DNA from 2 places in the Longivirga aurantiaca genome. Region 2 is predicted to be linked to the other one. Evidence: riboswitches for the same ligand, from Rfam matches in the RefSeq annotation. Region 2 holds a riboswitch; the other holds the start of a gene.
The links. Region 2 has a riboswitch for S-adenosylmethionine ahead of ACFQGU_RS09140 (DUF3293 domain-containing protein). Riboswitches for the same ligand answer to the same signal wherever they lie in the genome.
Positions count from the first base shown of each region.

Region 1: linked by a shared signal. The riboswitch ahead of thrC (threonine synthase) and the one ahead of ACFQGU_RS09140 (DUF3293 domain-containing protein) in region 2 are both predicted to bind S-adenosylmethionine.

Region 1 covers NZ_JBHSTI010000002.1:327,348-334,441, forward strand. The annotation lists gene ACFQGU_RS01765 (potassium channel family protein) at 1-37, shown strand, start outside; gene ACFQGU_RS01770 (cupin domain-containing protein) at 81-437, shown strand; gene ACFQGU_RS01775 (DUF3263 domain-containing protein) at 633-923, shown strand; gene ACFQGU_RS01780 (LytR C-terminal domain-containing protein) at 957-1,649, shown strand; gene ACFQGU_RS01785 (hypothetical protein) at 1,654-2,085, opposite strand; gene ACFQGU_RS01790 (glucosyl-3-phosphoglycerate synthase) at 2,078-3,052, opposite strand; SAM riboswitch class I at 3,205-3,357, shown strand; gene thrC (threonine synthase) at 3,371-4,669, shown strand; gene ACFQGU_RS01800 (MoaD/ThiS family protein) at 4,764-5,045, shown strand; gene ACFQGU_RS01805 (DUF5709 domain-containing protein) at 5,217-5,564, opposite strand; gene groL (chaperonin GroEL) at 5,870-7,094, shown strand, end outside.
Region 2 covers NZ_JBHSTI010000008.1:1,096,313-1,103,406, reverse strand. The annotation lists gene ACFQGU_RS09160 (hypothetical protein) at 1-327, opposite strand, end outside; gene ACFQGU_RS09155 (ADP-ribosylglycohydrolase family protein) at 415-1,395, opposite strand; gene ACFQGU_RS09150 (hypothetical protein) at 1,575-2,780, opposite strand; gene ACFQGU_RS09145 (phosphorothioated DNA-binding restriction endonuclease) at 2,895-3,821, opposite strand; SAM riboswitch class IV at 3,834-3,951, shown strand; gene ACFQGU_RS09140 (DUF3293 domain-containing protein) at 3,960-4,790, shown strand; gene ACFQGU_RS09135 (hypothetical protein) at 4,797-5,252, opposite strand; gene dpdD (protein DpdD) at 5,268-7,094, opposite strand, start outside.

The DNA.
Region 1 (7,094 bases), on a different contig from region 2:
CGACCCGCCGGGCCAGGCCGAGGGCCATCCCTCCTGACGAGCCCGGCCCGGACCACCGGTCGGCCTCGTAGGGTCGGGGCATGGCCTTCACGCAGACCGCCCACGTGGTGCACGCCGTCGCCCTGCCCGACGCCGACCTCACCGAGTCGCCGCTCGCGCCCGACCAGGTGGTGTCTGGCGCCCCGGAGGTGCGGTTCCTCGCCCTGCACGAGAGCGACGACCTCGCGGTCGGGCTGTGGCAGCACTCGACCGGCGTGAGCACCGACGTCGAGGCCGACGAGGTCTTCGTCGTGCTGAGCGGTCGAGCCACGATCGAGATCGCGGACGGCCCGACGCTGGAGGTCGGCCCGGGCGACGTGGGGCTCCTCCCGGCCGGTGCGGTCACCCGCTGGACCATCCACGAGACCCTCCGCAAGGTGTACGTCGTCCGCCCCTAGGAGGGGCTCTGACCTGCGACGACGCAGCGGCGATCGAGCGCCGCCCGCACTCCGTGCACCCGTGCGGTGGACAGTCGGAGGACCCTTTCCCGGGGTGAATGACACGGGTGGGATTCGACCCGTAGAGTGGCCGCACGCACCCGGGCCGAAGGCGCGCGGGAGCGACCGCAGGACGCACGAGAGGGGACCGCCGCGATGGACGCCGCGCGCGCCGTAGGGAGCACGCAGAGCCGCGAGGTGCTCTCCGACCGCGACCGCGAGATCCTCGAGTTCGAGCGCCAGTGGTGGAAGTACGCCGGCGCCAAGGAGCAGGCGATCCGCGAGCTCTTCGACATGAGCGCCACCCGCTACTACCAGGTGCTCAACACCCTGCTCGACAACCCGGCCGCGCTCGAGGCCGACCCCATGCTCGTCAAGCGGCTGCGCCGCATGCGCGCCTCGCGCCAGCGCGCCCGGTCCGCCCGGCGTCTCGGCATCGAGCTGTAGCTCGGCCCTCGCCCCGGCAACCCGGAGGCTGCGATGACGACGAACGGCGACGATCCCGGCACAGGCGCACGCCCGCAGCCGGGCACGCCTCCCGACCCCACCCCCTCCGGGCCCGAGGACGTCCTCCCCGCCCGTCCCCCGGGACGCCGCGCCAAGCCGCCCGTCGAGGGCACGCCGTCCCCCCTCGGCCGGGTCCTGCTCCCCGTGGCCCTGCTCGTGGTCGCCGTCGTCGCCGTGCTCGCAGCCTGGGGCCGGCTGCAGGCGGACGAGTCCGTGGTGGCCGGCGGCCCGACCAGCCCGGCCGCCAGCCCGACCTCCTCCTCCTCCTCCTCGCCGTCGCCCTCGTCGTCCTCGCCCACCCCGAAGCCCTCGAAGACCACGACGCCCACCCCGACCCCGTCGGACACGCCGACCGAGAGCCCGAGCCCGACCGCGGTCGTCATCGACCGGTCGGTGCCGGTCACGGTGCTCAACGGCACGCGTCGCACGGGGCTCGCGGCCAAGGTCGCGGCCGACCTCAAGTCCAAGGGCTGGACGGTCGTATCGATCGGCAACTGGCGTGGGGGCGGCGTCGACACCACGACGGTGTTCGTCGACGGACGCGACGACGCCGCCGCCACGATGCGCCGCGACCTCAAGGCAGCTGACGCCACCGAGGAGCCGATCGGCGCCATGCGGACCAACCGCATCACGGTCGTGATCATGGACGATTACCCGACGAGCTGAGGCCTCACGTGGTGCCGCGGCGTCGCGCGCTGCGCAGCGGGCGCTCGGTGTAGCCGCCGTCGGCCAATCCGGCCCGTCGCTCGAACACGTTGCGGCTGAAGTGATCCCCGGTGCGGGCGTAGGACCACGCGACGGCGACCAGGTAGAGCGGCAGGAAGACAAGGACGCACCAGGCCCACTGCGTCGCGTGCCGGCCCTCGTGCCGCAGCAGCTCGTCGGTCACGTGGTCGGTGCGCAGGATGACGACGTTGCCGACGGTCACCGCGCGCGCCTTCGGGAAGGTGCCCGTTGCGCCCCGGCCGAGCACCAGGCCGTGAGGGCCCTTCTCGAGCCGCGCGCCCTCGCTCTTGGCGAGCAGGAGGCCGGCGAGGGTCGAGAAGTTGAGCGCGTTGACCAGCCGACGCAGCCGGTACCCGGGTGCGATCGGCTCAGCCATGGACCGAGGGCGCGCGCACCGACGCCATCGGAGGCATCTCGACGCCGGCCACTGGGTGCTCGGTGACGGAGAACCCGGAGGCACCACGGTCGAACTGCAGCAGCGAGGCGGAGACGTCGGCCGCGAGAGAGAGGTCGCCGCGACGGCGCAGCCGCTCGGTCGCCGCCCGCATGATCTCCGCCGCCATGACGCCGAGGAACCGCTCCTCGTGGTGGCGGTGCACGCGGACGCCGAGGTCGACCTGCGCGATGGCGTCGAGACCGAGCCGTTCGTAGGTGTCGACGAGGAGCGCGATCTCCACGCCGTAGCCGCAGGGGAACGGCAGCGACTCGAGCAGCGGGCGTCGGGCGGCGTACTCCCCGGCCAGCGGCTGCACCACCCCTGCGAGCTCGGGCCAGAGCAGGTTCAGCAGCGGCCGCGCGACGAGCTCGGTGACGCGCCCTCCGCCTGCCGGGACGACGGTCGCGCCCTCGACCAGGGGCCGCTCGTACACGGCCTTGACCAGGTGCACGGAGTCGTCGGTGAGGAGAGGCCCGAGCAGCCCTGTGACGTACGACGGTGTGAACGACTGGAGGTCGGCGTCGACGAACACCACGATGTCGCCCGTCGTGACGGCGAGGGATCGCCACATGGCCTCGCCCTTGCCGCCGCTGCCCGTGTGCTCCGGCAGGATCTCGGCGCGCTGCACGACGCGTGCACCCGCCGCCGCGGCGATCTCGGCGGTCCGGTCGCTGGAGCCGCCGTCGATCACGACGAGCTCGTCGACCAGGCGTCGGTGCTCGGGCGCGGCCGCCCCGAACGAGCGGTGCACGATCTCGACGATCCGGCCGACCGTGGGCTCCTCGTTGAGCGCGGGGAGCACGACGCTCACCGTGGTCGGGCCCTTCACGGTCGCGAGGAGGTCGACCGGCCAGTCCGAGGCCGTGGTCGTGCGACGCTCGAACCAGGCTGCGACGTCCTCGCGCACGGCTCTCCTTCATCTCAGCGATGTCTCACGATCCGGACCTGCGTCGTCCCGAGGGGCGGGACTCCCGTACAGTCTTGCGCACGGAGTGAACGTCGGCCCCCGGGCCGGGTGTTCCCTCCCGTCGAGGCTTCCGGCCCGGCACAACAGAACATCGCTCATCCAGAGGGGCAGAGGGATACGGCCCGATGAAGCCCCGGCAACCACCCGGACAACCTCCGAGCGACGTGCAGACGTCGCGCGAGGCCGACCGGAGAAGGTGCCAACTCCGTCCTGTCGGCCGAACGGTCAGGCAGGGAAGATGAGGAGAGAGGCCTCGCCATGTCCACGTCGTTCATCCCCGCGTCCGAGCTGCCGGCCGACGACGCTCCCCCCGCCGCCCCCGACTTCGGTCCGGCCGCGCGCCTCACCTGTCGTGAGTGCGGCTCCTCCTATGCGCTCGGTGCCGCGTACGCCTGCATCGAGTGCTTCGGCCCGCTCGAGGTCGGCTACGACTACGTCGACGTGACGCGCGAGCGCATCGAGTCCGGCCCGCAGAACATGTGGCGCTACGCGTGCCTGCTGCCGGTCGCGTCGTACGCCGGCGACGAGCCCAACCTGAACCCCGGCATGACGCGCCTCGTGCGCGCCGACAACCTGGCGCGGGCGCTCGGGATGACCGGCACGCTCTGGGTCAAGGACGACAGCGGCAACCCGACGCACTCGTTCAAGGACCGCGTCGTCGCCGTCGCGCAGAGCGCGGCCCGCCGCCTCGGCCTCGGCACCATCGCGTGCGCCTCCACCGGCAACCTCGCCGGTGCCGTGGCCGCGGCTGCGGCGCGCGGCGGCCAGAAGTCGGTCGTGGTCATCCCGTCCGACCTCGAGGACGGCAAGGTCGTGACGGCGGCGACGTACGGCGGCACGCTGCTCGCGGTCAACGGCAGCTACGACGACGTCAACCGCCTCTGCTCCGAGCTCATCGGCGACCCGCTCACCGAGGACTGGGGCTTCGTCAACGTCAACCTGCGCCCGTACTACGCCGAGGGCTCGAAGACGGTCGGGTACGAGATCGCCGAGCAGCTCGGGTGGCGCCTCCCGCAGCAGGTCATCTCGCCGATCGCGTCGGGGTCGCTGCTCACCAAGGTGGACAAGGCGTTCCGCGAGTTCGTGCAGCTCGGTCTCGTAGCGGACACGCCGTACCGCGTCTTCGGTGCGCAGGCCACGGGGTGCTCGCCGGTCTCGGTGGCGTTCCGCGAGGGCCACGACGTCGTGCGCCCGCAGCGGCCGAACACCATCGCCAAGTCGCTCGCGATCGGCAACCCGGCCGACGGCCCCTACGCGCTCGACGCCGTACGCCGCTCCGGCGGCGCGATCGGCGACGTGAGCGACGCGGAGGTGACCGAGGGCATCCGGCTGCTCGCCGAGACCGAGGGCATCTTCGCCGAGACCGCGGGCGGTGTGACCGTGGCCGTGCTGCGCCAGCTGCTCGCCTCCGGCGCTGCCGACCCGGCCGCAGAGACCGTGCTGCTCAACACCGGAGACGGCCTCAAGACCCTCGACGCCGTCCTCGGCCACGTCGGCCCCACCGCCGTGATCGACGCCGACGTCGACGAGGTCACCCGAGTCCTCACCACCCCCTGACCTGACCCGAGCTACTGCCCAAACGGTCGTTGAGCGAAGTGCTTCAGCGACCATGTGGGCAGTAACTCGCGGAGCAACGAGAGAAGGCAGTGCCATGAGCGTGTCGGTCCGGATCCCGACGATCCTGCGCACCTACACCGACGGCGCCAGCGAGGTGACCGTCGAGCCGGCCGAGGACACCCTCACATCGGTGCTCGACGCCCTCGAGGCCGCCGCGCCCGGCATCAAGGCCCGCGTGCTCGACGACGAGGGCAAGCTGCGCCGGTTCGTCAACGTGTACGCCGACGACGAGGACGTCCGCTTCGTCGGCGGCCTCGACACCCCGACGCCCGCGGGCACGAAGGTCTCGATCATCCCCGCCGTGGCCGGCGGCTGATCGTCGTACGCCGAGAGCCCCGCATCCGTCTGCGCGACGGGTGCGGGGCTCTCGCGGTCTGTGCTCCGACGAAGGACGGCACCGGGCGCTCGCGCGCTCGGTGCCGTCGGGCGATCCGGGGTCCCTCCCGGGGGAGGGCTGGGTACCCGTTCCTGAGGGACGTGTGGCGACCTACTCGGGGATCGGGTCGTACTCCGGGTCGACGTAGTGGAGAGCAGCCTCCTCGGCGGTGAGGTCGTCGTCCTCGCCGGAGTCGTGCGCGGTCACGTCGTCGTGCTCGCTGTCGAGGGCGTCGCGGTCCTCGGTCAGGCGCCCGACGATGACCTCGCGGTGCCCCTCGCGGTGCGGCGCGAAGGCGGCGGCGGGGTCGTCCGAGCCGTACTGCTCGGTCAGGTCGGCCTCGAGCGCGTCGGCGACCTCGTCGCCCGCCTGGCCGCGCCCGGGGTACGCCGGGCCGTCGTACTTCTCGTCCTCGGTCCCGTGCCCGAGACCCGTGTACTCGCGCTCGTTGGTGCTCATGAGGTCATTGTGTCCCGCTGGCACCCGGGACGCGCGGCATGTGCGGGAGCCGTCCGGGTGCCTCCCGGCAGGGGTCCGGAGGGCGGTCGCGGCTTGCACTCGGACCCCGAGAGTGCCAACAATGGCGTTAGCACTCGACCCACCCGAGTGACAGCCGAGCTGTCGCGACGGTCGGGCACGGGTGGTACGCGAGACCTCCGTGGGTGAGGTCGGGCCGGGCAGGCGCCACCGTCGTCCCGGGCCGTCCGTCCGTCGCGGGCACCGACGAGGTCGTCCAACCTGAAGCGAAAGGGATCGGCAGCCACATGGCGAAGATCATTGCGTTCGACGAGACCGCCCGTCGCGCGCTCGAGCGGGGTATGAACACCCTCGCCGACGCGGTGAAGGTGACCCTCGGCCCGAAGGGCCGCAACGTCGTCCTGGAGAAGAAGTGGGGCGCCCCCACGATCACCAACGACGGTGTCTCCATCGCCAAGGAGATCGAGCTCGACGACCCGTACGAGAAGATCGGCGCCGAGCTGGTCAAGGAGGTCGCGAAGAAGACCGACGACGTCGCCGGTGACGGCACGACGACCGCGACCGTTCTCGCCCAGGCGCTCGTGCGCGAGGGCCTGCGCAACGTTGCCGCGGGTGCCAACCCGATGGCGCTCAAGCGCGGCATCGAGAAGGCCGTCGAGGCCGTGAGCGCCGAGCTCCTCTCGATGGCCAAGGAGGTCGAGACCAAGGAGCAGATCGCTGCGACCGCGTCCATCTCCGCCGCTGACCCCATGATCGGCGAGATCATCGCCGAGGCGATGGACAAGGTCGGCAAGGAAGGCGTCATCACCGTCGAGGAGAGCAACACCTTCGGTCTCGAGCTCGAGCTCACCGAGGGCATGCGCTTCGACAAGGGCTACATCTCCGGCTACTTCGTGACCGACGCCGAGCGCATGGAAGCCGTGTACGAGGACACCTACGTCCTCATCGCCAACTCCAAGATCTCGGGCGTCAAGGACCTCCTGCCGATCCTCGAGAAGGTCATGCAGTCGGGCAAGCCGCTCGTCATCATCGCCGAGGACGTCGAGGGCGAGGCCCTGTCGACGCTCGTCGTCAACAAGATCCGCGGCACCTTCCGCTCGGTCGCCGTCAAGGCCCCCGGCTTCGGCGACCGTCGCAAGGCCATGCTGCAGGACATCGCGATCCTCACCGGCGGCCAGGTCATCTCCGAGGAAGTCGGCCTCAAGCTCGACACCGTCGGCCTCGAGCTGCTCGGCAAGGCCCGCAAGGTCGTCGTCACCAAGGACGAGACCACGATCGTCGAGGGTGCGGGCGACTCGGAGCAGATCGCCGGCCGCGTGAACCAGATCCGTGCCGAGATCGAGAAGTCGGACTCGGACTACGACCGCGAGAAGCTCCAGGAGCGCCTCGCCAAGCTCGCCGGCGGCGTGGCCGTCATCAAGGCGGGTGCGGCCACCGAGGTCGAGCTCAAGGAGCGCAAGCACCGCATCGAGGACGCCGTGCGCAACGCCAAGGCGGCCGTCGAGGAGGGCA
Region 2 (7,094 bases):
AGCGAGCACCCGGTGGCCGCCAGCGGCGGCATGCGCGGCGTACGTGAGGATCTGACCGAGATGCCGGTGGTCGGTCTGCCCGTATTGGTTCTCGATGACGACCGTGACCTCGCCATCGGCATCACGCCCGCGGGCAAGGATGTCGAGGGCGAACGAGTCGACCTTCCACTCCGTCTGGACCAGCGCCATCTCGTCCAGTCCGAGCGCGTCGCCCAGGAGGTCGAGGTTGCCCGCCAGCCAGGGCGTGAAGTCGTGCGCCTCGTGAGGCAGCACCTCCTTCGCGTCCGTCCAGACCAGGGCGGTGATGTTGGGCGTGCTCAGTCCCACGTTCCCTCACTCCATCGGCGACAGCACGACGCTACCCGCAGCGCGGCGGACTACTCTCTGCAACCAGAAGACCAGCGGCCACGGCGATCAGGCCCTGAGCCGCGATGCACCGCCAGCCAGCGCTGCGCCGCGTTCGGCGAGCGCCTGACCGGTGAGGCCCGGCCACCCGTGCAGCTTCGCGGTCCACCCCATCGGCACGGCCGATGCACCCCAGCGAGCACCGAGCAGCTGCCCCGCGATCGCGGCGACCGTGTCGGTGTCACCCCCGCCGCGCACGGCGTTCTCGAGCGCGAGCCGCAGGTGCAGCGGCGGGTCGCCGTCCGGCACCTTCGTGGTCGTGATCGCCGACCATGCCCCCTGAAGTGCGTGCACGACCCAGCCGTTCTCCGGGAAGTCCCGCGGCCGCGCCTTCTCGGCCTCTGCGATCCGCGCGGCCCACGTCGTACGCCGTTCCTCGGGCAGGGCGTCGAGCCCACCCGCGAGGTCGAAGGCGCCGTGCAGCATCGCATGCCGGATCGCGAGGCACCAGAGCACGCACGCGTCGCCGGCGTCGTCGTCCCAGTGCGTCAGAGAGCTGACCTCTCGGGCTGCCGAAGCGAGACCCGCGGGATCGGAGAGGTAGGCCAGCGCGACGGGGGCCGTGCGCATCAGCGATCCGTTGCCGGCGGTGCGACCGGTCAACGCGTGCAGGGCGTGCGACGCCTGCGACAGCGCCGCGGCCGACACGTCGCCCGAGTGTCGAACCGTCGAGATCACCGAGCGGGTCTGGTTGCCGACGTCGGCCGCCGTGACCGCCCAGTCGACCCATCGACGAGCGACGTGATCGAGGTGGTCCGTCAGCGCGGTACCTGATGTGGCAGCCCGTTCCGCGGCTTCGAGCAGAGGCACGGCCATCTGCGTGTCGTCGGTCCACTCCCCCGGCGCCCAGCCGAACGAGCCGCCGCCGATCAGCTCGACCTCAGTAGCAGCCGACAGCGCAGGCCCGAACTCGTAGCCCGCACCGAGCGCGTCGCCGGCCGCCATCCCGAGCAGCGCGCCCGCGGCGCGATCCGCCAACCCTTGCTTCATCAGTGCATCCCCTCCGGGACCGATGCTGGCACAGGGGTGCGACGTTCACGGCCGCATCTGGGCGTGCGTGTCCGTCCACGATCCGCTGTCGGGCAGCTTGCCCGGCAAACGGTTGCCCCCAGCCCGATCGATGGTTGAGCGAGACTCCCCCACTGCCTGTGGGAGTTGGTGGTGGGATCTCAGTCTTCGGCGGCCGCGTCGTCATCCGACGAACGCGTCCGCCGCGCTCGATCGGTGATGCGGTTCGTGAAACCACCCGACACGGACTTGACACGGTCAACGGACTGGCCGCCCAGCCGCTTCGCGGTGTCGAACCCGTCCGCGCCCGTCTCGAGGGCCTTGTCCCGAGCGTCGGTGGCGGCCTCGGTCCACGTTCGGGCCTCCAGCGCTTGACGCTCGTGCTCCAGCCCGAGTCGACGGTCGAACTCGACCACGGCGTCGGCGACCTGGTTGGTGGCATGGACGACCCCGGGAGCCGTGGTCGGGTGGAGCAGCACCTTCGTGTTGGCCACGGCGGCCGCGGAAGTCATCCGGTCGAGCAGCTGCTGCGTGGTCCGTGAGATCCGCGCCAGCCGATCTTCGCGGGCGGCCCGAAGACCCATGCGGTGGCCGTCGAGCTCGTCAGGCGAGGCGTCCAGAACGCGGTCGAGCTCGAGGATGGCGATGGCGTCTTGCAGCTGGACGCAGCGCGCAAGCACTGCGAGCCATTCCTGGGCCGAAGACTCTGCGTCCTTGGCGATCTTGGCGAGATCGCCCACCTTGCTGTGACGCTCCATCTTCTCGGCGAGGGCATCAAGCTGCCGCAGTGCGTACACCTGTGTCTCGGCGACGGTGGCCGGTGAGGCCTGCACTTTGGACCACGTCGTCTCATCAACTCGGCCGCGGTGCTGACGCAGCGCCATGGCCTCGTCCACCACGAAACCCACACCGATCATCCGCGACATCACAGCGTCCTTCTGCGCGCGCAGGATGTCATCGACCTTCTCGTCGATGACGGCCAAGTAGTCGGTGATCTCGTTCATGGCTTGCTGCATGGCCATCTGGGCCATGATCCCGCCGACTCCCGCGAGCACTGCCGGGTTGGCGAGAGCAGCCCCCGGGGTCTTGGCGAACTCCACGAAGCCCTTGATCTGGCCGGACTTCCCTCTGAGCACTCCCGTGCTCAGGCCGCTCTTCGAGCTCTGCCTCAGCCCGTACTGGTCGATGGCCTTCGCAGACTCCTTGCTCAGCTTCACCCACCGGCCGGATGCGGAGGCCAGCTGCGAGCCCGCCTGGGCTGCGGTGGAGCCGGCGTTCATGACAGACCGAAGGCGCGGCAGTCCTAGGTCGAGGCCCGTAAGCCCCTCCGAGGCCAGGAACGCGTCGACGGCCGCAGGGTCGCCCATGACGGGAGGCCGTCCCCGTCTCGGACCAGCTCGACTTCGCCGTCCACACAAGCCCCCTTAGACCCCCACAGACCTGACTCCAGCACCGTAGCCGACGGTGCCCACAGCACGGGATCAGGCAGCGAGCGGATCGCCCCTGAAGACCTGGGTGCGGTGCCACTCGACGTGGACCGGCGCGGGCAACTGAGCGCCCGGCCGCGGCCGGAGCTCCCGGCCGTGAAGGTCGTAGACCTGCTTGCCAACACCAGATGCCCGGAAGTGCTCCGACACCTGCACCCGCGCATCCGGTGACAGCCCGAGGGCGCCGCGGTCGAAGAGTTTGTGGTGCAAGGAGCAGAGCGCGAGCCCGTTGTCGAGCTCGTCGGGGCCGCCGACCTTGAACCAGCGCACATGGGCGGCCTCGATCCCGACCGGCGCTCCGCCCAGCGATCCGTCATAGCCGCAGAAGGCGCAGGCGCCGTCCCAGGCGCGCACGATCGCGTCTCGCCAAGCAACGCTGCGCTTGCGCTCCTCCGGCGTCACCGCGGCCAAGCCCGGTGCGAGCAGCTCCGGGTCGAACCCGACAGCCAGCAGAACGTCGGGCGCGATCGTGCTGGGGAACTGAGCGTCGACCAGGCTGCGCACTACTCCCTCCAGCCGTCGAGGGTCCTGGATGAGCGCCGCGTCGATCGCCGGATCGAGCCGGCCGTGGACGTCGGTCTCGCGCAGTGGCGTGACTAGGTCGTCGGGCACATCAACTGACAACGCCCACACGCCGTCCGCGCGGAGTCGCGTGAACGGGTAGGCCGCGCTCTGAGGCCGACTCGTCTTCGTCGTGGGGCCGAACTCCGCGATCAGTCCGGCAAGACGGTCCTCGGCCTCGCTCCAGGCGAGGTCGCTCGAGCCCGTCGTCGCAAGCTTCTGGAGCGCCAGCAGAACGAGCAGCGGCTTGTGCGGCACCCGGGCCCCGTTGTGCCGGTACTGCTGCAGCGCGAGCAGCCGCTCGACCGGATCAACCCCCACACGGCCACTGTGCCAGACGCGTTGTCGGTGGTCCGGCATACAGTTCACCCAGATCAAGAAGCGCGACCACAAGCCCTCCGGCTGGTCGCCTGGCAACCGCGCAGCTCGTCGCACGGTGCCCCCGGAGGAAGATCCGCCGCCCCTCGACCGATGGGCGGAAGCGACGAGGGGGCCCCCATGACCGACATGACCGATCCCGAGATCCAGCGCGCCCACGACGCCCTTGTGCCGTACGTCGAGCCTGAAGGCCTCGGCCGACCCGAAGGTCGGAGCGTGCGGCAGCGGCCCAACACGAGCGTGATCGAGTCGTATCTGATCCAGCAGCACACGTGGCGGACAGAGGTCGGCAACGTCGTGACGCGCGCCTCCGTCGAGCGCCCGCTCACACCCGAGGAGATCGAGGCTGCGGCGCCCGCCGACCACTGGCTGGTCACGGCCTGGAACCCACTGGGTAACCGCCGATCGCTCTCGGAGAACGAGAGGTTGAACGAGCGCCTCCGGAGCGAGCTGGCCGAGCAGGGCGCATCGATCGAAGGCGTGGCCGCGACAACACCTCCGGACCGGTCCTGGGTCGAGGACGCCCTCGTTGTGACCGGCATCCGCGAAGAGGCGATCCTCGAGATCGCCCGTGACTACTGGCAGCCGGCCATCACCGCCCTGTCCCCCACCACACTGACCATCGTCCCGACCGGGATCCTGCCCGGACTGCGGGGCGGCATCGCCTTGCGCGAGGACGTGGCGTCACCGCCCACCTGTCCAATGCGGATCGACGACGAGCCCGACGCGCTGTGCACGATGCGCGGTGGTCCCTGGGTGTCGGCGTCGATCCACGCCGCGCTGCTCTGGAAAGTCCACCGGGGTCTCCTCCTGTCGCGGCTCGGATGCGTGCCCTGCGCCGACGGCTCACGGCCGACACTCGGCCCGCTGGCGAAGACTGGCGGGCCGATCGCCATCCGGCCCGGCGACCTCGACCTTGCCAGCCGCTACGGCGGCTACGTCTGGCGCTGACGCCGCTTAGCCCTCGGCCGTGACGGGTGGCCCCCACCCGTCACGGCCGTAGCCGAAGACGAGAAGGCTCACGACATCGACCTCGCGCCTCGGATCGCCGAAGAACGCTCCCAGCCGCGTCACCACCCGGTGGAAGGGCCGCTCGCGCGCGGCACCGCCTTCCCGCCAGTTCGCGTTCGGCACGATAAGGAAGAGGTGCTGCGCGTCGGGGCTGACGTGGGTCTTCCAGATGTCCTTGAGGTCATGATTGTTCGTGGTCGTGCCGCCTCGCTCGACCTCGGCCAGGACACCTCGGTCCGGAGCCAGCCGGAAGAAGAAGTCGGGACGCGCATGTGTCACAAGCCCGTCCTGCTTCGTGAGGACGATCTCCTCGCCGAACGCGAGCTCCTGCTTGAGCAGGAGCGAGACGATCTCCTGGATTCGTCCGCTGGAGGCATCCCCCGTCGACGAAAGCCCGATCACGACACGGCCCTTCCCCTACGCCATCGCAGACAAGACTGCTCGAAATAGACCAGTCGCCCCGCGACCTTGAGCCATGACCACTTGCGTGCTGTCCGGCTTCACGTCACGGATGTGATTGGTGGCGGCGTGCTTCGCCGTCGCCCACCCCACAACGACGATATCGCTGCTTCTCACCATCGCCGTGAGTCGCTCGGAGGCATCGTGTTCATGGTTCAGCACCACGCGGGCCGACGGAGCGACCTCCAGAATCCACCCTCGGACTGTGGCGGCCGCACCCTCGTCCAGCGTGTAGATGCCAACGGTCAACCCCGACAGTGGAGACGACTCAGTGCCACCAATCTCGTCCTCGGATTCTGTGGGTGAGGACCAGATTTCGGTTGGTTGGCTCGCCTCCCGACCAAGGAGGCGAAGCAACACGCGCTGGGTCTCGTTCACACGATCGGCGTATGCAGTCAATTGGGAGTAGAGGTCGACCACGAATGCATCACGCTCGGCAGGCACGGGTGCGGGCGACGAAACAACGGCGTCCAGCACGTCGGCCGCCCAATCGCAGCGGCGCCAGGACTTCACGCGCGTCCAGACGTCCAACAGGTCTCTTAGCAGCGCCGAGTACTGCGACTCATCCATCCCGCAGCCAAGAACAGTCGCGGCGATCTCAGAGATGGTGCTCAGGTCGGTAGCGGTCAGATCAGACTCGTATGTGAGGACGGCCAGCAGCGCATGATGAAGTGGCGCCAAGCGTGTGTCGGAAGCGCCCGACCGTTGGCAGTAGGTCAGTGCTCTAGGAACGGCGTCGGCAACGAGAGCCATCTGATCGCCCGGGCGGGTTGCCAGGAACAGGTTGGTGAGGGCCGCAACACCTTGATCAGAGTCCAGTTCCGACGCCATCCAGCCTGGCAGCGCCTCGTCCAGCAAGTCGATGGTCTCTCGATGGGGGTGCTGCGCAATGCGATCGAACCAGTCCGCCCACGTGCTTGGAAGGAAGCGAGTCCGCTCGCGGAGTTCCAGTAGGGCGAGTTTGACCAGACCGTCGAGCCCAAGTTGCCCCTGCTCCTCCAGCGACAGTGCATCGAAAGCATCGAGCGCAGACTGTGCCGCGTCTTTCGTACCAATGGAGACTGCTGAAACCAGGAGGATCTTCGCGCGCAGTTGGCTCGGTTCATCAACGAGAGCGACCGCGAAGGCCCCGTCCAGATCGCCGAGTTGGAAGTTCTGGGTCGCCGTACGCGCTGAGTCGGAGCGCTGCTGGCGCCGATCCCAAACGGCCTGCAACCAAGACCGAACACCCGCGTTCCAGGGTCGCGCAAGCGCCTCGTCAGCGAACGCCTCGTTTGGCCGAGCGCTGTTGACTGTGGCGAGCATCTGCAGGCGGACGGCCGACGCGTCGTCGCTCGCTCTGAGGGTGGTGAACAGTGGACCGTATGACTGGGCCAAGTCCCGACTGAAGATTTCGATGGCCTGGTCAACAGGCACCGGCCCATCGGTATCGACCAGATTTGCATCGAAGACGATCTGCTGAAGCGCAGTCGTCACTGCGAGGGGTCGCCTGATGGTGATGAGCGTGTCCACATCCGGCAAGTTGAGTGCGTCTCGTGGATCTTCGAAGGTCGCTGCCAACCGGAAGCGCAGAAAGAGGAGGTTGGTCGCCGTCAATTGCCGGTTTCGCTCGATCTCCCCGATCGCCTCGACCGCCGACTCGTACTTGTGCCCAGCCAAGGCAAGTTCGAAGTCTCGTAGAACGCGCCCCAACGGGCGAACGCGGACCCACCCGCGCTTCGGTCGGAGAGTCCAGGCGCGGTGAAGTCGTTCCAGGGCGATTCGAAGTGGGACCACCTGTCCTGG